4 regions of the Micromonospora sp. NPDC023814 genome follow, and region 1 is predicted to be linked to each of the others. Evidence: riboswitches for the same ligand, from Rfam matches in the RefSeq annotation. Region 1 holds a riboswitch; each other region holds the start of a gene.
What was found. A riboswitch is a leader RNA that binds a small molecule or an ion and turns the genes downstream of it on or off. The one in region 1 is predicted to bind cyclic di-AMP.

Region 1 (5,205 bases):
GTCACCGGCCGGGCGGCCAGCTCCCCGGCCTTCGCCAGCTCGGCCGGGGACCAGACGGCCTTGATGCCGAGCCCGACCACGGCGTCGACCGGCAGCCCGGCGCGGCGGGCGGCCAGCGCCAGCCCGACCACGCCGCCGAGGGAGTGCCCCAGCACGACGAGCCGGTCCCCCGCCGCGAGCCCCGCGGCGATCCGGTCGGCCAGCCCGGCGAACGAGTACGCCGACAGCGGCGGCGACCAGCCGTGGCCGGCGAGGTCCGGCGCCAGCCACCGCCCCGTCCACCGGCGCTCCAGCAGCGGCGCCCAGGGCAGCCACACGTCCCCGGTCGCGCCCATGCCGTGCAACAGCAGCAGGACGCGCCGGCCGTCCCGGTCACCCGATTCGTCGACCATAGGCCGCAGTGTGCCACCCGCCGTACGCCCCGGCGAGGGCCGTGACCCGGAGACGACATCGGGCGCCGGCTCCCGGGGTGGGGAGCCGACGCCCGACGGGTGTCTTTGTCAGGCGGAGTAGCCGCGGGTGGCGGCCCAGTTCGCCAGGGCGATGGTGGACATCCAGTACGACGCGGTCGCCGGGTTCGCCGAGTCGGCGATCTTCACCAGCCGGCCCTCGTCCTGGTAGCCCACGACGGCGATGTAGTGGCCGCCGGGGAAGGAGTGCCAGCCGCCGTCGGTGTCCGTGGCGCTGCCGGCGACGTTGACCACGACGCCCCGCCCGTCCGTGATGGCGGCGACCACGTCGGCCTGGAGCTGGTCCATCTGCGCCGGGGTCGCGGCACCGCCCGGGATCATCCGGGTCCGGTACGGGTCACCCTTCACCGTCGCGTTCAGCACCCGGGTGGTGTCCTCGGCCGAGTCGGTGCCCATCTCGTCGGTGCCCAGCTGGGCGCCGAGGGCGTCCTGGCTGCGCGCGATGCCGGCGGCGCTGAGGGCGTGCCGGACGGCGGCCGGACCGCAGTTGTAGAAGGTGGTCTGGGCCTGGTAGTCGTAGTCCAGGGACTTGGACTTCGGCGGCTCCGGCTTGCGGGTCAGGTCCGGGTTCGGGGCGGCGCTGGTGGCGCTGGCCGACGGAGCGGCGCTGGACGCGGCCGGGGCGCCGGCCGACGGGGCGGTCGCGATGCGGGCGTCGCCACGCGAGGCGACGCTGCCGTCCCGCAGCTCGCTCACGGCCACCGGGGCCTGTGCGGCGGCGGGTGCCTCGTCGGTGCCGGCCAGCAGCGCGCCGGTGCCCGACGCGAGCACGAGCGCCGCGGCCGACGCGGCGGCCACCTGGTACGGACGCTCGGACGTGAGGCGACGGAGCTGTCGCTTGAGGTGGTGCTTCACGGTTTCCTCCACGGGCTCGGGGGGTGAGCGGCCGCCGGTCCGCGCAGGGGGGACCGACCGCGCGGACGGCGTCCGGCGGTGGTGGACCACTCAGGGGATGCGCCCGGAATGCCGGGCGACGGGCGGTGACCGGTGAGTCAGCTCGCGGCGTGCGGCCGGGCGAGCGCGGGCACCGCGGCGCCGTGGAGGCGCCGGAACGACCGGGGGGCGGGTGGGTGCTGCACGAGGATGGAACTCCTTCCGACGCCGCCGACCGGGTTAGCTGACGGATTCGGGCGGGAAGAACGCCCTACCGCGGGGCCGTGGCCCGCGGATTCACCCCGATGTTGCACTGGGTCCCCGGCTCGCCTGTTCACGATTAGGCGGGTCGGCGCGGCGTCGCCTCTTGCGATCGGGTACCGCACCGGACGGGCCGACACTACTGGTCGGCCCGCGCCCTGCCAACCCGCTCCCACCTGCTTAAACCTTGATCGAGAGACTTTTTTTGCGGTCAGTTCGACACTGACGCGACTCAATGGGACGACCGTTTCCCGACGCACCTTGCGTCGACAACCGGACGAGCGGCGGACATCGGCGCGGAATCGCCGGCGGGAATCGGCCGGGCCGCGCCGGATGACCGGTTCGGCACCGCTATGACCGGCGTCACGAAATTGCCCGGCGGTTCAGCCCACCCGCGCGGGCCGCCAGCGCGCGGCGAGCGCGGGCCGGCGCCCGGCGGACACGGGCCGGGCCGCCGGGAGCCGGCCCGGCCGGAGCCGGACCGCTGCGGCGTACGCCTCCCCGGCCAGGGCCCGCGCCGCCTCGGCGGCCAGGTCGGCGTCCCGCCACGCCGACCGTTCCCGCTCGGCGGCGGCCCGGTGGTCGGCCCGCTTCGCGTCGCGTACCGCCCGGGCCAGCGCGATCTCCTGCTCGACCGGGTGCCGGCGGGGATCCCAGCCGGCCCGGCGGCCGAACACCTCGCGGAGTTGGCGGGTGGAGAGGTCGCCGCGCCAGTGGGCCGCCACCGCCGCGTGGTGCAGCCAGCGCTCGCGGGCGGCGTACTCGGCGGGCGTGCGCGGGGTGCGCGGGGCGGGCAGGGCGGCGGCGCCGGTGAAGCGGCGGGCGGCGGTCTCCGCCTCGTCGTACGCCCGCCAGGCCCGGTCGGCCTCCTCCTGGGCGGCGAGCCAGTCGGCCCGCCACCGTCGGGCGGCGTGGGCGGCCCGGCCCGCCGCGACGGCCACCTCCTCGGCGTAGCGGCGCAGGTCGGCCGCCTCCGCCACGGGGTCGACCGCGGGCGGGGCGACCGGCTCGTCGGCGGGACGGACCCGCTCGGGGTGGGCGACCAGCACGGCGAGCACGGTCAGGGCCAGCAGGAGCAGGGCGGACCAGATGGCGGCGGCCCGCGGCACCTCGATCAGGAACTGGTAGACGACGGTCTCCATGGTCGGCACCTCACGGGGAGCGAGTGCGGCAGCGGGGCGCACGCGGCGCCCGGGTGGCGGGGCTCGGCGGTGCCACGTCCCGCCGCCGGGATGTGGCGCGGGTGGTGGAGAGCGGAGGACGGGCACCCTTGTCAACGCCTGCGGTGGCGAAAGGGGCCCTTCCTACGCCGTGCGGCGGGCGCGGTCGCGGGGCGCGCGGGCCCCGCGGGGTGGTGCGGATCAAACGTGCGGCGGGCCCCGGGGGCCGGCCGTCACCGGGGTGCGCCCGACCGGCGCGGGGGCCGGGCCGACGGTGACGGCCCCGGCGGCTGCGCCCGGGTCGGCCAAAGCGGCGGGGTGGCCGGGGCCGGTGGCGGCCCGGTCGACGGCGGCGGCCCGGTCGGGGTCGGCACCGTCGGCGACGACGCGGTGGTCGGCGACGGCCACGGGCGGGTCGGCGGGTGCCATCGTGACGGGGAGTGCCGGGGCCGGGGGCGCCCAGGCGTCAGCCGGGGGCACCCAGGTGTCGGTCGAGGGCACTCCGGCCTGGGCCGGGGCAGCGGGGAGGGCCCCGGCGCCGACGGCGAACGCGACCGCGACGGCGAGGCCGGTCAGCAGCCGCGCGGCCCACCGCGCCACCCACCACAGGGGACAGGTGAGCGCGACGGGAAGCACGCGACCACGCTACCGCCGATGCCGCCGGTCCGCATCGCCGCCGGGCGTGTCCCGTGTGCGGCGGTCTCGGCGGCCCTCCGGCCCGATGCTCTGCGCGTCCGGCCGCCCACCCCGGACCGCACGGACCAGGGTGGACGGGTAGTCCGGCTACTCCGGTTGGTCGACCTGCGTCAATGGACGCGGTCGTCCTACGCCCGGGGGAGCGGCCGGCCGGCCGTCGCACGGGGCTCGGCGTACGCCGGTCGATGGTCCGCCTCCGGCTCGGCATGCCGGGGGCGCGGCACGACGCGCCCCCGCTCCCCCGGCGGCCGCTGCCGCGGGGCGGCCACACCCTCGACCGGCGGCAGCGCCCGGGCCGGGCGGCGCGGGCCGAGCAGCCGCATCATCGGCGTCTCGACGAAGCGGTGCAACGCTCCGGCGAGGGCCAGGTTGACCAGCAGGAAACCGAGCACCGCGGCCAGCCCCCACCAGCCGCGGTAGCCGACGCCCCAGTCGCTGGTGAGCCGGAGCACGGTCACCATCACCAGCACGTGCACCAGGTAGAAGGCGAAGGAGACCTCGCCGAGCCAGACCATCGGCCGGGACCGCCACGGCGACCGCCGCCCGCGCACGTCCGCGTCCGCCGCCGCGGTGATGACCAGGATGTACGCCACGGCGAGCAACGCCGCCCACAGCTCGGCGCGCACCCACTGCGCGGCGACCACCCAGGTGGCCACGAAGACCAGGCTCGCCACCGGCAGGCCCGGCCCCCGCCACCGGCCGCGCCGCATCAGCTCGGCGGCGGCCACGCCCATCCAGAACTCCAGGGACCGGACGGGCGGGAAGATCTGGGTGAACCACCAGCGGCTGTCCTCGGGCACCAGGGCCTGGGCCGGCCAGAGCGCCAGGATCAGCAGCGGCACCGCGACGACCACGGTCCACAGTGCCCATGGCCGGGCCCGGCGGAGCAGCGGCAGCGCCAGCGGCAGGCAGAGGTAGAAGAAGAACTCGCAGGACAGCGACCAACTGACCGTGTTGATGCTGTAGAACGCGCCCGGCCGGGGGTCCCACGCCTGGAGCAGGAAGAGGTTCTCCACCGCGACGGCGCGGTCCACCGGGTCGGCGAACCAGGCCGCGACCAGCAGGGCGAGCGCCCACAGCGCCACGTGGCTGGGCCAGATCTTGGCGATCCGGCGACGCCAGAACGCCCGGCGGGAGTCGGTCGGTCGGGCCGACCACACCAGCACGAAACCGCTGAGGATGAAGAAGAACTGCACGCCGGACAGGCCCAGGGTGAAGACCCAGTTCACCACTGCCCGGTGGTCCGGCTCGGCGATGATCCCCATCGTGCCGGCGTGGAAGCCGAAGACGAGCAGGGCCGCCACCCAGCGCAGCCCGGTCAGCGACGGCAGCCGACCGGCCGGGGGCGCGGGCCGGGCCTCCGGCGCGACGGTCGCGGCCCCCGTCATGCCGGCGGCCCGGCGGTCCGCAGGGTCACCAGCACGTACGTCTCCTCCTCGGGCGTGGGCGGGCGGCGCAGGACGGCCCGCGGCGGCCTCCGGTCGGCGCCGCCGCCGGGCACCCTACCCGCCGCCCCGGATGTCCCCCTGTGTCCCCGTCCACCGCGTGACGGTTCCGTCCCTCCGCGTGGCGGAGTGACGCGCGTCTGTGCCGGGGCCGGCCGGTGGCCTAATATTCCGTGACCCGGAGGTGACGAGAGGCGGGGACGGATGCACCAGCGGATCCTGATGCGGGCGAAGAAGGGCCCGTTCGACGTCTACTCCCCCGAGGAGGCCTTCGAGGGGAACTGGATCGGCGAGAACAAC
Region 2 (5,205 bases), on a different contig from region 1:
ACCCTGGCGGAGACACGCGAGCGCGAGGCCGACCTGGCCGCCGCCCTGCGCGAGCGCGCCCGGTTCCGCACCGGCGCCGGCGCCTCCATCACGGCCACCGTCACCATCCCCGTCGTGGTGCACGTGATCCAGCGGGACGGCACCCGGGCCGGCGGCAACATCCCGGACTCGATGATCACCTCGCAGATCAACGTGCTGAACCAGTCCTACAGCGGAGCGACCGGCGGCGCGGCCACCGCGTTCAGCTTCCAGCTGCAGAAGATCAACCGGGTCACCAACCCGGCGTGGTACCCGATCGTGCAGGGTTCGTCGGCGGAGCGGTCGATGAAGACCTCGCTGCGCGAGGGCGGCAAGAACACCCTCAACGTCTACCTGGGCGAGCTGAGCAACGACCTGCTCGGCTGGGCGACCTTCCCGACCCGGAAGCTGAACAGCATGGACGGCGTCGTCGTGCTGAGCGAGTCGCTGCCGGGCGGCACGGCCACCAACTACAACCAGGGCGACACCGGCACCCACGAGGTCGGCCACTGGCTGAACCTCTACCACACCTTCCAGGGCGGCTGCTCCGGCTCGGGTGACAGCGTCAGCGACACCGCGCCCGAGGCATCCCCGGCGTTCCAGTGCCCGACCGGCCGGGACACCTGCACCGCCCCGGGCGCCGACCCGATCACCAACTTCATGGACTACACCTACGACTCCTGCATGCACCAGTTCACCGCCGGGCAGGCCAGCCGCATGCTGACCGCCTGGAACGCGTACCGCGCGGCGTAGTTCCCCCGCACGACCGGTGCCGGCCCCGCTCGACGGGGCCGGCACCGTCGTCTTCGGGGTGGGGTGGGGGGCGGTGCGGCGCCCCGGACGGGGACGGCCCGGGGCGCCGCACCGCGTCTCAGGCGGCCGGGCGGGCGGCGAGGTTGCCGCCGCTCCCCGACCGCGTCTCGGGCACCAGGGCGGCGCCGGCGGCGGTCGCGCCGGGGTCGAGCCAGACCTGGACGGCGGGCCGGCCGTGCCCCTCGCCGGCACCGCCTGCGACGCCCGGCTCCCGACGGGCGAGCATCGCCACGTCGACGGTGAACTCGAACAGCCGCCAGTCGACCTGCGGCGCGGCCCGGTGGCTGCGGGCCAGCCGGGCCACCCGGGCCGGGTCGGTGACCGGCCGGGCGTGGCCGGCGACGTAGGCCTCGTCGTCGCTCTCCTCCGGCGGGAAGGAGTGCAGGGCGTAGCGGCCGTCGCGTTCCAGGTCACGCCGCTTCGGCGAGTCGACCACGAAGCAGAAGAGCCCCTCGTCGGTGATCACCGGAGAGACGGGATGGACCCGGGGCCCGCCGTCGGCGCGGACGGTGGCCAGGTAGCCGAAGCCCGGCCCGTACTGCTGCATGAGGGAGCGGATCCCGTCGGCGAGGCGGGGCTCGTCGGCGGCGAATTCGGACCAGGAAGCCATGCCGACATTCTATCGAACACGTGTACGAACAGGTAGTCCGACACGCAGGTCACGCACATCGCTCGCTAAGGTGGTGCGATGCTGCTCTCCGACCGCGACCTGGTCTCCGAGATCAAGGCGGGCACGCTCGCGCTGGAGCCGTTCGAGCCCACGCTGGTGCAACCGTCCAGCATCGACGTACGCCTGGACAAGCTCTTCCGGGTCTTCAACAACCATCTCTACACCCACATCGACCCGGCGATGCAGCAGGACGACCTGACGTCGATGGTCGAGGTGCCCGAGGGCGAGCCGTTCGTGCTGCACCCGGGCGAGTTCGTGCTCGCCTCGACGCTGGAGGTGATCTCCCTCGGCGACCAGCTCGCCGGGCGGCTGGAGGGCAAGTCGAGCCTGGGACGGCTCGGCCTGCTCACCCACTCCACCGCGGGCTTCATCGACCCGGGCTTCTCCGGCCACGTGACGCTGGAGCTGTCCAACGTGGCCAACCTGCCCATCACCCTCTGGCCGGGCATGAAGATCGGTCAGCTCTGCATCTTCCGGCTCTCGTCGCCGGCCGAGCACCCGTACGGCTCGGCCGTCTACGGCTCGCGCTACCAGGGGCAGCGCGGCCCGACCCCGAGCCGCTCCTGGCAGCACTGGCGCACCTGGCCGACCCGCTGACGACCACGAAAGGGCCCGCTCCGCGCCGCGCGCCGGAGCGGGCCCTTTCCGTCGTACGCGACGAGGCGGTTCAGCCGGGGCGGCCGTAACTGTGGATCGGGCCGTCGTCGACCTTCTTCATCTTGACCGGCACCCCGGCTCGGGAGGCGTGCACCACCCAGCCCCCGCCGACGTACATGCCGACGTGGTGCAGGTCGCTGTAGTAGAAGACCAGGTCTCCCGGGCGCAGCTCGCCGCGGGTGATGGTCGCGGTGACCCGGCGCTGCTGCGCGGCGTTGTGCGGCAGCGAGACCCCGGCCTTCGCCCAGGCAGCGAGCATCAGGCCCGAGCAGTCGTACGCGTTCGGGCCCTCGGCGCCCCAGACGTAGGGCTTGCCGATCTGGGCGCAGGCGAACTTGACGGCGGTGCCGGCCCCGCCACCGGGATAGCTGGCCGGGCAGGGGGCGGGGCGCAGCGAACCGCCGCCGCCGCTGCCGTAGATCCGCAGCCGCAGCTTCTGCAGCCGGTCGATCTCGGCGTTGATCTGCTTCTTCTTCGCGGCGAGCTGGGCCTCCGTCCGGCCGAGTTGGACGACCATCTCGTCGAGCGGGGCCTTCTTCTCGGCCAGCCGGTCGCGCAGCTCGGCGACCTGCCGCACGTCCTGCTGCTGGTGCTGGGCGAACCGGTCGAGCAGTTCGAGCTGGCCGACCATCTGGTCAGGCGAGCGGCTGCCCAGCAGGGCGTTGACGGCGGAGACGTTCTCGCCCTTGTAGGCGCGGACGGCCAGCGCGCTGACCTCCTCCATCGCCTGCTCGACCTGCCGTTCCAAGGGCTCGATCTGCCTGGCGAGGGCGTCGGCCTGCCTGCGCTTGGCGGCCAGGTCCTGGCGGGTGGCGTTGTGCCGTTCGATGATCGGTTCGAGCTTGTTCCAGTCCTCGTCGATCTGGCGCTCGATCTCGGCGACCGTCGGTTCGGCGTGGGCCGCCGTGGCGCCGCCGGTCAGGACGACGGCGAACGCGGCCAGGGCGGCGAGGGCGGTGGTGCAGCGGTACCAGCGTGGGCGCGGCGCAGCCGTCGTCGGGCCGGCGGGTGCCGACCGTGTCGACGGTGGCCGCGGGGCATGGTGTGCCACCGGGCTCCGTACTCCTTCTTCCCGTACCGCCTACCGGGTTAGCTGACGGGTTCGGGCGGGAAGGGGACGCCCTACCGCAGGTGCTGCGGATTCACCCCGGGGTACCTGGGTCCCCGGCTCGCTCGGGAGCGACTCGGCGGTGTCGGACCGTTACCGCCCCGGATGGGCGGACTGTCGCCGGCCGACGAATGACCAGAGTAGAGACCGTCGTTATCGATCCGCAACCCATCGCGCCGTGACACACCGTATTCACGCGGCCCGGGGAGGCCCGCAACCCCGGCGACGAAGATTTCCTTCCTTACGAAGTGATAGATGGAAAGGTATTGACCAGAGGTGCCGACCGGGGCGAAGGTGGCCCCACATTCGCCCGTCCGACCTGGGGGTCTGATGCACCTGTCAGCGACATCGAGGAGCAGACGCGTCCTGCTGGCCGCCGCCGTGGCGGCCGCCCTGGCGGCGACGCCGCTCACCGCCGCCGGAACCGCCGCCGCCGCGCCGACGACCGACCGGCAGCAGCAGTACGCCGCCGCGGCTGCGGAGTACGGCGTGCCGGAGAGCGTCCTGCTCGGAGTCTCCTACCTGCAGTCCCGCTGGGACACCAACGCCGGAACGCCGAGCACCAGCGGCGGCTTCGGACCGATGCACCTCACCGACGCGGAGTACGTCGCCGCGCTGCCCGGGGGCACCCACCACGACGAGGGCACCGAGGACCCGCGGGGCGACGACTCCCGCCCGTCCCTGGCCGAGGCGCACGAGCCGCCGGCCGCCCAGCCTCCCGCCGAAGCCTCGCTGCGGACGCTCGACGCCGCCGCCGGGCTGACCGGCGCCAGCGAGGAGGCGCTGCGCACGGACGTCACGGCCAACATCCGTGGCGGCGCGGCGCTGCTGGCCGCGTACCAGAAGGAGATCGGCGCCCCGGTCGGCGCCGACACGGACCCGGCGGCCTGGTACGGCGCGGTGGCCCGCTACTCCGGCGCGGACAGCACCGACGCCGCGGCGGCCTTCGCCAACGAGGTGTACGCCACCATCGCCGCCGGCGACAGCCGGCTGACCGACGACGGGCAGCGGGTCACCCTCGCCGCCCGCGCGGTGCAGCCGGAACGCTCCTGGCTCGACCGGCTGGGCCTGCGCAAGGTCGCCCGGCCCGACGGGCTGGAGTGCCCCGACACGATCTCCTGCGAGTGGATCCCGGCGCCCTACGTGCAGTACGGCCCGACCGTGGGGGACTACGGCAACCACGACCTCGCCGACCGGCCGGCCCAGCAGAAGATCGAGTACATCGTCATCCACGACACCGAGGGCTACTTCGGCCCCAGCGTCAACCTGGTCAAGGACCCGAGGCGGGTGGGCTGGCACTACACCCTGCGCTCGGTGGACGGCCACATCGCCCAGCACATCAAGACCAAGAACGTCGGCTGGCACGCCGGCAACTGGTACGTGAACGCCAAGTCCATCGGCCTGGAGCACGAGGGCTTCGCGGGGCACGGCACCTGGTACACCGAGGCGATGTACCGCACCTCCGCCAAGCTGGTCCGCCACCTGGCGCTGCGGTACAACATCCCGCTGGACCGGCAGCACATCATCGGGCACGACAACGTCCCCGGCACCGTCGCCTCGACCGTGCGCGGCATGCACTGGGACCCGGGCCCGTACTGGGACTGGTCGCACTACTTCGACCTGCTCAAGGCGCCGTTCACGTCGACCGGCACGCCGCACACGGGGCTGGTCACGATCGACCCGGACTTCGCCACCAACCAGCCGCAGTTCACCGGCTGCAACCGGCAGCCGCCCGGCGTGCCGAACCCGCCCCCGCCGGTGGCTCCCTGCCCGCTGCGCGGCTCGTCCGCGGTGATCCTGCACAGCGCGCCGAGCCACGACGCGCCGCTGGTCAACGACATCGCGCTGCGGCCCGACGGCACCCCGAACACGATGTACATCTCCGACCACGGCGCCCGGGCCTCCGCCGGGCAGACGTACGCGCTGGCCGAGGTGCAGG
Region 3 (5,205 bases), on a different contig from region 1:
CGAGAAGGAGGGCTACCGGCTCGCCCGGGTCGGCAACTTCGGGGCGCTGGTCGAGCGGGACGCGATGGTGTTCCACGCCGCGCAGCGCCGGCACGTGCTGGACGCCGAGCACGAGGGGCTGGTCTTCGGCCGGCTGGACCTGCGCGACCGGCAGGTGCTGCACGTCGGGCGGCTCGGCATCCGGGACGAGGACGCGACCACCCTGGTGGTCGACTGGCGGGCCCCGGCCGCCGCCGCCTTCTACCAGGCCACCCCGGCGGAGCCGCTGGGCGTGGTGCGGCGGCGCATGATCCAGTCCTCCGGTGAGCGGGTCACCCGGATCGAGGACGACCTGCTCGATCCCGCCGCCGCGCCCGCCGACATGGCGGTGGTCGGCGACGGCGCGCTGCTCGCCACGCTGTCGAAGGCCACCGGCCGGGGCATGCGGGACATCGTCGCCACCATCCAGCGGGAGCAGGACGAGGCCATCCGCTCCCCCGGTTCCGGGGTGACGATCGTCTCCGGCGGCCCCGGCACCGGCAAGACGGCGGTCGCCCTGCACCGGGCCGCGTACCTGCTCTACTCCGACCGCAGCCGGTACGCCGGCGGCGGCATCCTGGTGGTCGGGCCGTCCTCGGTCTTCGTCGAGTACATCGCCTCGGTGCTGCCCTCGCTCGGCGAGGACACCGCCACGCTGCACTCGCTGGGCACCCTGTTCCCGGGCATGAGCGCCACCCGTACCGACCCGCCGGCCGTGGCGGCGGTCAAGGGCTCGCTGCGGATGCGCCGGGTGCTGGAACGGGCGGCCCGGGACGCGGTGCCGGACGGCCCGGCCGAGCTACGCCTGCTCTACCGGGGCGAGCTGCTCCGGCTGGACCGCCGCGAGCTGGACGCCATCCGGGAGCGCGCGATGTCCCGGGGAGCCCGCCGCAACGAGGTGCGCCGCGCCGGCTTCGACGGCGTCTTCGCCGCGCTCTGGGCGCAGGCCCGTCGGCTGGGCATCGGCCGGCTGCCCGAGCAGCGCGCGTTCGAGGACGAGATCGCCGAGCGGCCGGAGTTCCGGGAGTTCCTCAAGGCGTGGTGGCCCCGGCTGCACCCCCGGCACGTGCTGGGCTGGCTGGCCCGCCCCGACCGGCTGCGCCGGTACGCCGGCGGGATCCTCTCCGGCGCCGAGGTCCGGCTGCTGACCGACGCGTACCGGAGCCTGGACCGCGTCGGGCTGACGATCGCCGACATCGCGCTGCTGGACGAGCTGGACGCGCTGCTCGGCAAGCCGATGAAGCCGGCCCGGCCGAAGCGGGACCCGTTCCAGCTGGCCGGCGGGGTCCGCGAGCTGAGCACGTTCGCCGACCGGCAGCGCGCGGCCCGCGAGGCGGCGCGGCAGCGCCCGGAGGACTACCGGGAGTACGCGCACGTCGTGGTCGACGAGTCGCAGGACGTCTCGCCGATGCAGTGGCGCATGATCGGCCGGCGCGGCCGGCTGGCCTCGTGGACGGTGGTGGGCGACCCGGCGCAGACCGCGTGGACGGGCGACCCGGAGGAGCTGACCCGGGCCCGGGACCAGGCGCTGGGCCGGCGCAAGCGGCACCACTTCACCCTGACCACGAACTACCGCAACTCGGCGGAGATCTTCGCGGTGGCGGCGGCCGAGATCCGCCGGCTGCACCCGGACCTCCCGCTGCCCAGGGCGGTGCGCTCCACCGGCGTCGACCCGGTCGAGCTGGTGGTGCCGCCGGTGGAGCTGGAGGCCGCCGTGGTGACGGCGGCCACGGCGCTGCTGGCCGAGGTGGAGGGCACCGTGGGCGTGATCACCCCGGTGCCCCGCCGGGACGAGGTGGCCGGGTGGCTGGGCGGGCTGGGCGCGCCGCGCCTACAGGTGGTGACCAGCCTGGAGGCCAAGGGCATGGAGTACGACGGCGTGGTCCTGGTCGCCCCGGGCGAGATCCGGGCCGACCCGGGTTCGGGCGTACGGACGCTCTACGTCGCGCTGTCGCGGGCCACCCAGCGGCTGACCACCGTCGACCCGACCGGCTGAGTCGTCCCGGCCGCCGCCGGGCAGTCACTTGCACATATTGCGATGTGAGCATAGATTGAACCGGGTCCGGACGGGTGACGGAAGGTGGGCGCGTGGGTGCAGGTCATGACCACCACCACGGGTCGGTCGCGAATGCCGCGCACCGCCACCGGGGCCGCCTCTGGGCGGCGTTCGCGCTGCTCGGCGCCCTGATGGTGGTGGAGGCGCTGGCCGCCTTCCGCACCGGCTCACTGGCCCTGCTGAGCGACGCCGGGCACATGTTCACCGACGTGCTCGGCATCGGCATGGCGCTCGCGGCGATCACCGCGACCCGCCGCGCCGGCGCGGACCCGCAGCGCACCTTCGGCCTCTACCGGCTGGAGGTGCTGGCCGCCCTGGCCAACGCCGTGCTGCTCTCCGGCGTCGCGGTCTACGTGGTCGTCGAGGCCGTACGCCGGTTCGGCGACCCGCCGGAGGTGCTCGCCGGCCCGATGCTCGCGGTCGCCGTGCTCGGCCTGCTCGCCAACGTGGCCGCCTTCGCCCTCCTGCGGTCCGGGGCGAAGGAGAGCATCAACATGCAGGGCGCGTACCTGGAGGTGCTGGGCGACCTGCTGGGCTCACTCGGCGTGATCGGCGCGGCCCTGCTGATCGCCGTCACCGACTGGTGGTGGGCGGACCCGCTGGTCGCGGTGGCGATCGGGCTGTTCATCCTGCCCCGCACCTGGCGACTCGGGCGCGCCGCGCTGCGCATCCTGGTGCAGGCCGCGCCGGAGCACCTCGAGGTCACCAGGGTGCACGACCGGCTGGCCGCCGTGCCCGGCGTGGCCGAGGTACACGACCTGCACGTCTGGACGCTGACCTCCGGGATGGAGGTGGCCTCGGCGCACCTGACCATGAAGCCGGGCGCGGAGGTCGGCGCGGTGCTCACCGCGGCCCGGACGGCCCTGCACGAGGACTTCCAGATCGAGCACGCGACGTTGCAGATCGAGCCGGGGGCGTCTCCCGGGGCCTGCGGGTCGGTTGAGTGGTAATGAGCACAGCCTTAAATCTGGGAGAGTATTGTTGACTTATGCCGGATTTGACGGTAAGCAGACAGGCACCCTCAGTCACCCGTGCTGCACCAGTCACACCGGCACCGGTAGGCTCGGTTCCGGCCTCCGCCAGGCGGCACCCACCGGTGCCGGCGGTGGCCGCCGCCTAATCGCCCGGCGGGGCGAACCGGGGAACCATGTTCGTGGGGTGCATCCGCGTCAGCGGTAGGGATCTTCCGTCCCGAACCCGTCAGCTAACCCGGTCGGCGGCTGACGGAAGGACACGTGTATGCCAGTGATGGCACCTGTACGACGACGCGCCGCCCGGTTGGCGGCCCTGATCGCCGTGACGCTCGCCCTCGGCGCCGCGGTCGCCCCGGTCACCACCACCCCCGCAGCGGCCGCCTCCCGGGCCGGCCTGCTCGCCGCGGCCCCCGGCCAGGACGAGGAGGGCGGCACGCCCGCCCTGCGGGCCCAGCTCGAAGCCGCCAGCAAGGGCTACCTGGACGCCAAGCGGGCGCTGGACACGTCGGTCAAGCGGCAGCAGCAGCTCGCCGCGCAGCTCAAGACGACCGAGAGCGAGCTGACCGAGCGGAGCAGCAAGGTCGGCGAGATCGCCGGGGTGGCCTACCGGACCGGCCGGCTGGGGGTGGCGTCCGCCCTGCTCAACAGCGGCTCGCCGGACGGCTTCATGGACCGGGCCGCCGCCCTCGACGCGGTGGCCGCCAACGAGGACCGGGCGCTCCGCGAGCTCCAGGAGACCCGCGACCAGGCCGCCCGCACCAAGCTCGCCCTGGACGGCGAGATCCGGGAGCAGCGCAAGCAGGTCACGCTGATGGCCAAGCGCAAGGACCAGGCGGAACGGGCGCTGACGGTGGCCAACCGGTCGCAGTCAAGCGGCGGCGGGCCGGGCGGCAGCTCCACCGCGACGGCGAAGCCGGCGCCGCGCAACTCCGACGGGTCCTGGCCGTCCGAGTCGTGCAGCGTCAACGACCCCACCCCCGCCAACGGCTGCATCACCCCGCGCACCCTGCACGCGCTCAACCAGGCCAAGGCGGCCGGCTTCACCCGCTACGTCTCCTGCTACCGCCCCGGCGGCTCCGGGGAGCACCCCAAGGGTCGCGCCTGCGACTTCGCGGCCCAGAAGGGCGGGTTCGGGGGCGACGCCACCGGCGGCGACAGGACGTACGGCAACAACCTGGCGGCGTACTTCGTCAAGAACGCCGACCGGCTCGCCGTGCTCTACGTGATCTGGTACAGGCAGATCTGGCTGCCCAGCAGCGGATGGAAGTCGTACAGCGGCGCCAACGGCGACCCGTCCAGCGACCACACCAACCACGTGCACCTGTCGGTCTACTGACGCCCCGGCCCCGGTGACCCGCTCGCGGGTCACCGGGGCGACCGCCTTCCCGCCGCCACCTCCCCGGCCGTCGGCCGGGGAGGTGGCGGCGTCGTCGATGCCCGGCTCAGGCGGGCGGTGACTCCGGCGGGTGCCCGCCCAGGGCGACGCCGAGCCGGGCCGCCAGCCCCAGGTGGGCGGCGCGCGCCTGGCGGAAGGCGTAGCCGAAGAGCGGGACCGGCGCGGTGAGGGTGATCTCGACGTCGATCCGGACCACGCCGTCCGGCTCGGCCCGCAGTCGGGTCCGGTTGCGCACCGTGGTGGCCGGCCACTGCCGCGCCACGGTGACGATCTCGTCCGGCCCGTCGACCAGGACGTCGGCCCGGTAGGTGACCGGCAGGCGCAGCGGCCCGACGGCCAGCCGGTCGGTGATGAGGTAGCTGGCCCGCGCGCCGCGACGGGGCGACACCCGGCGGACCCGGACGATCAGCGGGTGCAGGTCCTGCTGCCGGGCCGGGTCCGCGAGCAACCCCGCGGCGTCGGCGAGCGAGCAGCGCGCCTGGACGGTGTAGCTGAAGGAATCCCGCCTGAGCACGCCGTCTCCCCACCGTCGCCGTCGCCCGATCGTCGCGCACCGGCGGCGCGCTGGCAACGGCGCGCCGCTCCGCGCGCGGATGCCGGCCGTGCGATCCGCGCGCGTCACCGAGGCGTCCGACATCGACCTGTCGGGCCGCGGCGACGACTGACGCCAACGGGGCACCGGCGGGACCCCTGCCGGCGGGTCAGGCGCCGGGGAGGACCTCGGGGGCGGGCACGCCGGCGTAGTAGGGCTCAGGGGCGCC
Region 4 (5,205 bases), on a different contig from region 1:
GATCGCCTGGGCGGCCCGCTCGGTGACGCCCACCTCGTCCGCGACGTCGCGTAGCCGGGCGGTGGGGTTGCGGGCGATGGCGAGCAGCACGTGCCCGTGGTTCGTCAGGAACGTCCAGTTGCGGGTGCTCCCGTTCTCCCCTGTCGTCGCCATGTCGTCATCGTATGGCGCGCCTTTCGGGTTTTCCGCCGCGCCCTCGCGCGGGAGGCCCCGCCCGACGTCTGCGGGCGGGCGCGAACATATGAAACGCATATCACGCATCCCTTGACGTACCTTCGGGTGCGTGTGACCGTGGGGGCAGCCCGCGCCCAGCGTCGGCCGGGGTGACCAGGTCGTTCGTGAGGGACGAGGTGAGGGAGATGAGTCGTCCCGGATCCCCCGGCGCTCAGCCGGGCCCGGAGCGGAAGTCGTCGGAGCCGGCACCGGGAGACCCGACCGCCGTGCGGGACGCGTTCCCCACTCCGGGCGGTCCGGAGCAGGCGCTCGCCGAGTTGCAGGCCGGCAACCGCCGGTTCGTCACCGGCACCCCCCGCCACCCCAACCAGGACGCCGGGCACCGTGCCGCGGTCGCGGACGGGCAGCACCCGTTCGCGGTGATCGTCGGTTGCTCCGACTCCCGGCTCGCCGCAGAGATCATCTTCGACCGCGGCCTCGGCGACCTCTTCGTGGTACGCACCGCCGGGCACACGGTCGGCCCCGAGGTGCTGGGCAGCGTCGAGTACGCCGTGACGGTCCTGCGCACACCACTGGTGGTGGTGCTCGGGCACGACTCCTGCGGGGCGGTCCAGGCGGCCCGTACGGCGGACGCCACCGGCACGTCCCCGGCCGGGCACCTGGGCGCCGTGGTGGACGCCGTGGTGCCCAGCCTGCGCCGCGCCGCCGCCGAGGGCGTGGACGACATCGACCGCATCGTCGACATCCACATCGCGCAGACCGTCGAGGCGATGCTGGACAGGTCGGCCGTGCTCGCCGCCGAGGTGGCCGCCGGGCGCTGCGCCGTCGTGGGCATGTCGTACCGGCTGGCGGCCGGCGAGGCGCGGGCGGTGACCGCCGTGTCCGCCGGCGAGGCGCGGGGGGGCGCCGAGGTGGCCAACGGGCCGGGCGCGGTCGACGGGGCGCAGCCTGCCGTCAGTGCCGCCCTCGCCTGACCCGTTCCTTCGCTCGGCCCGGCTCGGGACGCCGACGCCCGTCGACGGGAGCCGACGGACGCCGAGTGGGCCTCAACCGCCCACGGGTCCCAGAAGCGCCGAGAGCGCCGAAGCGCCGACAGGGCCCACAGCCCGTCCGGACCGGGCCGCGCGACGCCGGAGCGGGTCGCAGAGACGCCGACAGCGTCCGAGAGGGCTACAGCTGCCGACAGGGTCTAGAGACGCCGACAGGGCCGCCCCGCAGACGCGGGGCGGCCCTGTCGTTGGCTGCGTCAGAGCAGGGACACGTGCACGTGGTCCGTATGGTTCGACGGGCCGCTGTAGGACTTCCAGCCGGTCGCCGGGAACCAGATCTGCCGGTTCCAGATCACGTAGTAGATGCCGAGCCGGTCGGCGTTGCGGACCAGGAACGCGGTCAGGTTGTTGCCGTACATGTAGGTGTCGTCGTTGTGCCAGGGGGAGAAGCCGCTCCTCTGCAGCGACCAGTCGCAGGCCCGGCCCTTCGGATGCTCGTACGGCCCGCCGGAGCGGTAACAGCCGACGAAGCGGTTGAAGCCGGCCCGCTTGACCTCCTTGTACATGTGCAGGGTGCGCGCGGTGATGCAGCCGGAGGTGGTGGGGTCGTTCTCGGTGCAGGACAGGGGCTTCCAGTCGCCGTCGGCAGTACGACCCGGTGCCATCCGGGCCACCGGCGAGGTGGCGACCACCTTGCCGCCGGTCAGCCCCCTGCCGCCGACCAGGGCGAGCGCCTTCTCCGCCTCGCGCTTGCCGCGGGCCATCTCGTTGGTCAGCTTCTGCTGCTCGCGGACCTCGGCGTCGAGCGCCAGCTTGGCCTGCTCGGCGCGGTTCTTGACCGCGTTCACCTCGGCGAGCTTCTTGGCGTTGACCAGGTTCAGCTCGTCGAGGGCGGCGGCGCGCTTGACGAACGAGTCGGGGCTGGCGGTGTCCAACAGCATCGACACCGCGCCGATCCGCCCGGTCCGGTAGGACTGGGCGGCGATCTGGCTCACCTGCGGGGCCAGCGCTGCCAGGTCGGCCTGCGCCCGGTCGACCTCCAGGGCCAGTTCCAGTTGGCGCTTCTTCGACTTCGCGAGCTTCGCCTTGGCCTGGACGTAGCTGCGGTTCCGCGTCTCGATCAGGTCGTTCAGCAGCTTGGGCTCGTCGTCCCCGTGGCCGGAGGGTTGGGCCGGGGGGGTGGGTGCGGCCGCCGCCGGGAGGGGCCCGGCGAAGACGGCCAGGGCGGCGATCACGGCCACCACAGGTGTCAACCAGCGGCGTAGGGGTGCCGTCACAGTTTTCCCTTCCGTCGACCGCCGACCGGGTTAGCTGACGGGTTCGGGGCGGAAGTGGCCCCTACCGCTGTCGCGGATTCACCCCACGTACCTGGGTCCCCGGCTCGCCTGGCGGCGATTGGGCGGCGGCACCGCAGGCGCCGCTGCGCGCCTTCGGCGGTGACCGGCAGCGAGGTTACCCGAGAGCCCTCCCGGGGATCTACGTCCCTAAGCCGACTAAATGCGTTATTTCGTAACGGCGGAGGGTGACCAGTGACGCGTTTATCAGGCGGGACGTCCTGATCGGTCACGCTGAGGAGTTTCACCATGCGGTGTCCGTGCTCCCGTTTCGGTCGGGCCACCCGGCGGGGGCGGCGGAGGGGGTGTTTCCGGCGCGCGGCCCGCTGAGGGCCTCCAGCGCCTCGGACCGGTCGGCTGCCGGCCGGGGGGCCGGCGGGGTCGGGGGTGCGCCGCGGTCGGCTGACTCGTCGCCGCGCCGGCCGGCCGTGGTCACCACGGCCGCGAGCCCGGTGGTCAGCGGCACGGCGGCGATCAGGCCCAGGGTGGCGACCGCGCTGCGGACGATCTCCTGGGCCAGGAACTCGCTGGTCAGGATCTGGCTCACCGCCCGGGAGTCGGCGGTCAGCAGGAGCAGCACCGGCAGCGAGGCCCCGGCGTACGCCAGCACGATGGTGTTCACCGTCGAGGCGATGTGCGCGCGGCCGACCCGGGTGGCCGCCCGGTACAGCTGCATCCGGGACAGCCCCGGGTTGGCGTGCGCCAGCTCGGTGACCGTCGCGGCCTGCGTCACGGTGACGTCGTCGAGCACGCCGAGCGAGCCGATGATGATCCCGGCGAGCAGCAGGCCGTGCAGGTCGACGTCGGCCTGGAACATCGACAGCGTGGTGGCGTCCTCGGTGCCGAACCCGGTCAGGTGGGTCGCCGCGGTGGCGATCGTGCCGAGCACGCCGGTCAGCACCAGGCTGCCCAGCGTGCCGAGGACGGCGACCGAGGTCTGCGCGGTCACCCCGTGCGTCAGGTAGAGCACCACGAACATGATCAGTGCCGCGCCGACGACCGCGACCAGCAGCGGTGGGCTGCCGGCGCTGATGCCGGGCAGCACGAAGGTCAGCAGGATGGCGAAGCTCGCCGCCAGGCCGGCCAGCGCCGCGAGCCCCCGCCACCGCCCGAACGCGACGATCGCGGCGGCGAACAGCACCACCAGCCAGAGCAGCGGCTTGCCGCGCTGGTGCTCGGCGATGTTGTAGGCGCTCGCCGAGGGGTCGGCGGGATCGGTGAGCTGGACCAGGATGATCTCGTCGCCGACCGCGACCGTCGGCGCCCCCGGCCCTGCCGGTACGGGCGTCTCCACCTGCTGGCCGGCGTCGGGGCCGTCGTCGACGCGTACGGTCACCGTGCCGCAGGGGCCCTCCGCGGCGCCCGGGGCGCCCTCCGGCGCCTCCGGGGTGGGCGGGCACGGCTCCGTCACCACCCGGGTCACCGTGCCGTGGTGGCGGGGCGGATCGGTGCCGGGCGCGGCGTCCGGGGCGTCCCACGGCCAGAGCAGCAGGGCCGCGATCAGGGTGGCGACGAACAGGGGCACCACCGTCGCGACGAGGATCCGTCGCACCCTCGGCGGGGCGGACGGTGCGGGACGGGTGTGGTCGGCGCCCATCGAGTGTCTCCCAACGAATCCAGGGCGGGGTACGTGCCGGCAGGCCGGTCGGTTCGGCGTGCCCGGGTGACCGCCGCAACGGATCGCCCTGGGGTGGCGGGCCGGTCGCGCACCGCGACGGCCCGGCCCGGCCCGTCGCGGTCGTTCGGTACCGCCGCCCGGTCGGGGCGACGGTGCGGGCGGCGCGGAGTGCGGAGGGCCACCGGCCGAATGGTAGCCATCCCGACATCCGGTCGCAGGTTGTGAGGGCTGGTGTCGGCTGCGGGCCGCCCGTCCGGCAACCGTCGGTCACCACCATGTCACTGCCGGGTGCCGCCGGTCGACCGTCCCGTGGTGGCCGACACCGCGGTCTCGTCCGGGGCGGATTCGCCGTCGACTGTGCCGGTGGCCCCCAGCCGCACCGGCCCCGGGGACTACCGTGGTCGGTGTGCGGGCGGCGGCGACGGTGACGGCGGGGCGATGGGCCCGGCTGCTGCTGCTCGTCGGCACGCTGTTCGGCCTGGCCGCGATGCACACCCTCGGCCACGGCTCGCACGCCGTGGGCCATTCCGCCGAGGTTTCCGCGCACGCCGTCGCCGCGGCCGGTGCGCACGACGGCGCGTCGCAGGCGCTGCCCCGTCACGACACCGCCGCGCCGTTCGGTCAGGTCCCCGCCGCGCTGCCCCGTCACGACGCCGCCGCGCCGCTCGGTCAGGTCCCCGCCATCGCGTACGTCGTCCCGGCGGCGCTGTCCGGCGTCGTGGGCTGCTCGGGCGACTGCCCGCACGAGCGGTTCCTCCCGTCCGGCGGGCCGGGCGGCGAGCTGCCCTGGTGGGGCGTGTGCCTGGCGGTGCTGGGCGCGCTCGCCGCTCCGCTGCTGCTCGCCGTGCTGCTGCTGGCCGGCGTACCGGCCGCCGGCCTGGCGGGCCAGGGGTCGGGCGGGCCGGCCCGGTCGCCCCGTGCTCCGCCGTCCCGGCCGGTCGGCCTGCGGCTCGCCACAGTCTCGGTGCTGCGCAGATAGGACGCCCCGGCGCGGCCCGGTCGGCCGGTCCGCGTCCCCGTCCTGCTGCGTACGTTTTGACACCGAAAGGCCCAGACGTGACCACTCGTACCATTGCGTGCCGTGCCGCCC

Region 2: it holds a riboswitch for cyclic di-AMP, as region 1 does, so the genes downstream of both, AB0G14_RS03650 (NlpC/P60 family protein) here and AB0G14_RS07715 (C39 family peptidase) in region 1, are expected to answer to the same signal.
Region 3: it holds a riboswitch for cyclic di-AMP, as region 1 does, so the genes downstream of both, AB0G14_RS07240 (hypothetical protein) here and AB0G14_RS07715 (C39 family peptidase) in region 1, are expected to answer to the same signal.
Region 4: it holds a riboswitch for cyclic di-AMP, as region 1 does, so the genes downstream of both, AB0G14_RS15810 (hypothetical protein) here and AB0G14_RS07715 (C39 family peptidase) in region 1, are expected to answer to the same signal.

What each region holds. Positions count from the first base shown of each region.
Region 1 covers NZ_JBFAAF010000010.1:60,167-65,371, forward strand. Annotated here, with positions in the region: gene AB0G14_RS07710 (alpha/beta hydrolase) at 1-392, opposite strand, end outside; gene AB0G14_RS07715 (C39 family peptidase) at 501-1,337, opposite strand; cyclic di-AMP (ydaO/yuaA leader) riboswitch at 1,558-1,700, opposite strand; gene AB0G14_RS07720 (hypothetical protein) at 1,988-2,746, opposite strand; gene AB0G14_RS07725 (hypothetical protein) at 2,966-3,400, opposite strand; gene AB0G14_RS07730 (acyltransferase) at 3,589-4,848, opposite strand; gene AB0G14_RS07735 (polysaccharide pyruvyl transferase family protein) at 5,110-5,205, shown strand, end outside.
Region 2 covers NZ_JBFAAF010000005.1:566-5,770, reverse strand. Annotated here, with positions in the region: gene AB0G14_RS03665 (zinc metalloprotease) at 1-771, shown strand, start outside; gene AB0G14_RS03660 (pyridoxamine 5'-phosphate oxidase family protein) at 890-1,441, opposite strand; gene dcd (dCTP deaminase) at 1,520-2,098, shown strand; gene AB0G14_RS03650 (NlpC/P60 family protein) at 2,169-3,209, opposite strand; cyclic di-AMP (ydaO/yuaA leader) riboswitch at 3,222-3,358, opposite strand; gene AB0G14_RS03645 (peptidoglycan recognition family protein) at 3,597-5,205, shown strand, end outside.
Region 3 covers NZ_JBFAAF010000009.1:94,368-99,572, forward strand. Annotated here, with positions in the region: gene AB0G14_RS07230 (AAA family ATPase) at 1-2,014, shown strand, start outside; gene AB0G14_RS07235 (cation diffusion facilitator family transporter) at 2,107-3,024, shown strand; cyclic di-AMP (ydaO/yuaA leader) riboswitch at 3,178-3,309, shown strand; gene AB0G14_RS07240 (hypothetical protein) at 3,323-4,384, shown strand; gene AB0G14_RS07245 (SRPBCC family protein) at 4,491-4,958, opposite strand; gene AB0G14_RS07250 (STAS domain-containing protein) at 5,146-5,205, opposite strand, start outside.
Region 4 covers NZ_JBFAAF010000025.1:59,609-64,813, forward strand. Annotated here, with positions in the region: gene AB0G14_RS15800 (MarR family winged helix-turn-helix transcriptional regulator) at 1-153, opposite strand, end outside; gene AB0G14_RS15805 (carbonic anhydrase) at 360-1,148, shown strand; gene AB0G14_RS15810 (hypothetical protein) at 1,421-2,440, opposite strand; cyclic di-AMP (ydaO/yuaA leader) riboswitch at 2,444-2,575, opposite strand; gene AB0G14_RS15815 (YibE/F family protein) at 2,742-4,094, opposite strand; gene AB0G14_RS15820 (hypothetical protein) at 4,522-5,094, shown strand; gene AB0G14_RS15825 (DUF305 domain-containing protein) at 5,172-5,205, shown strand, end outside.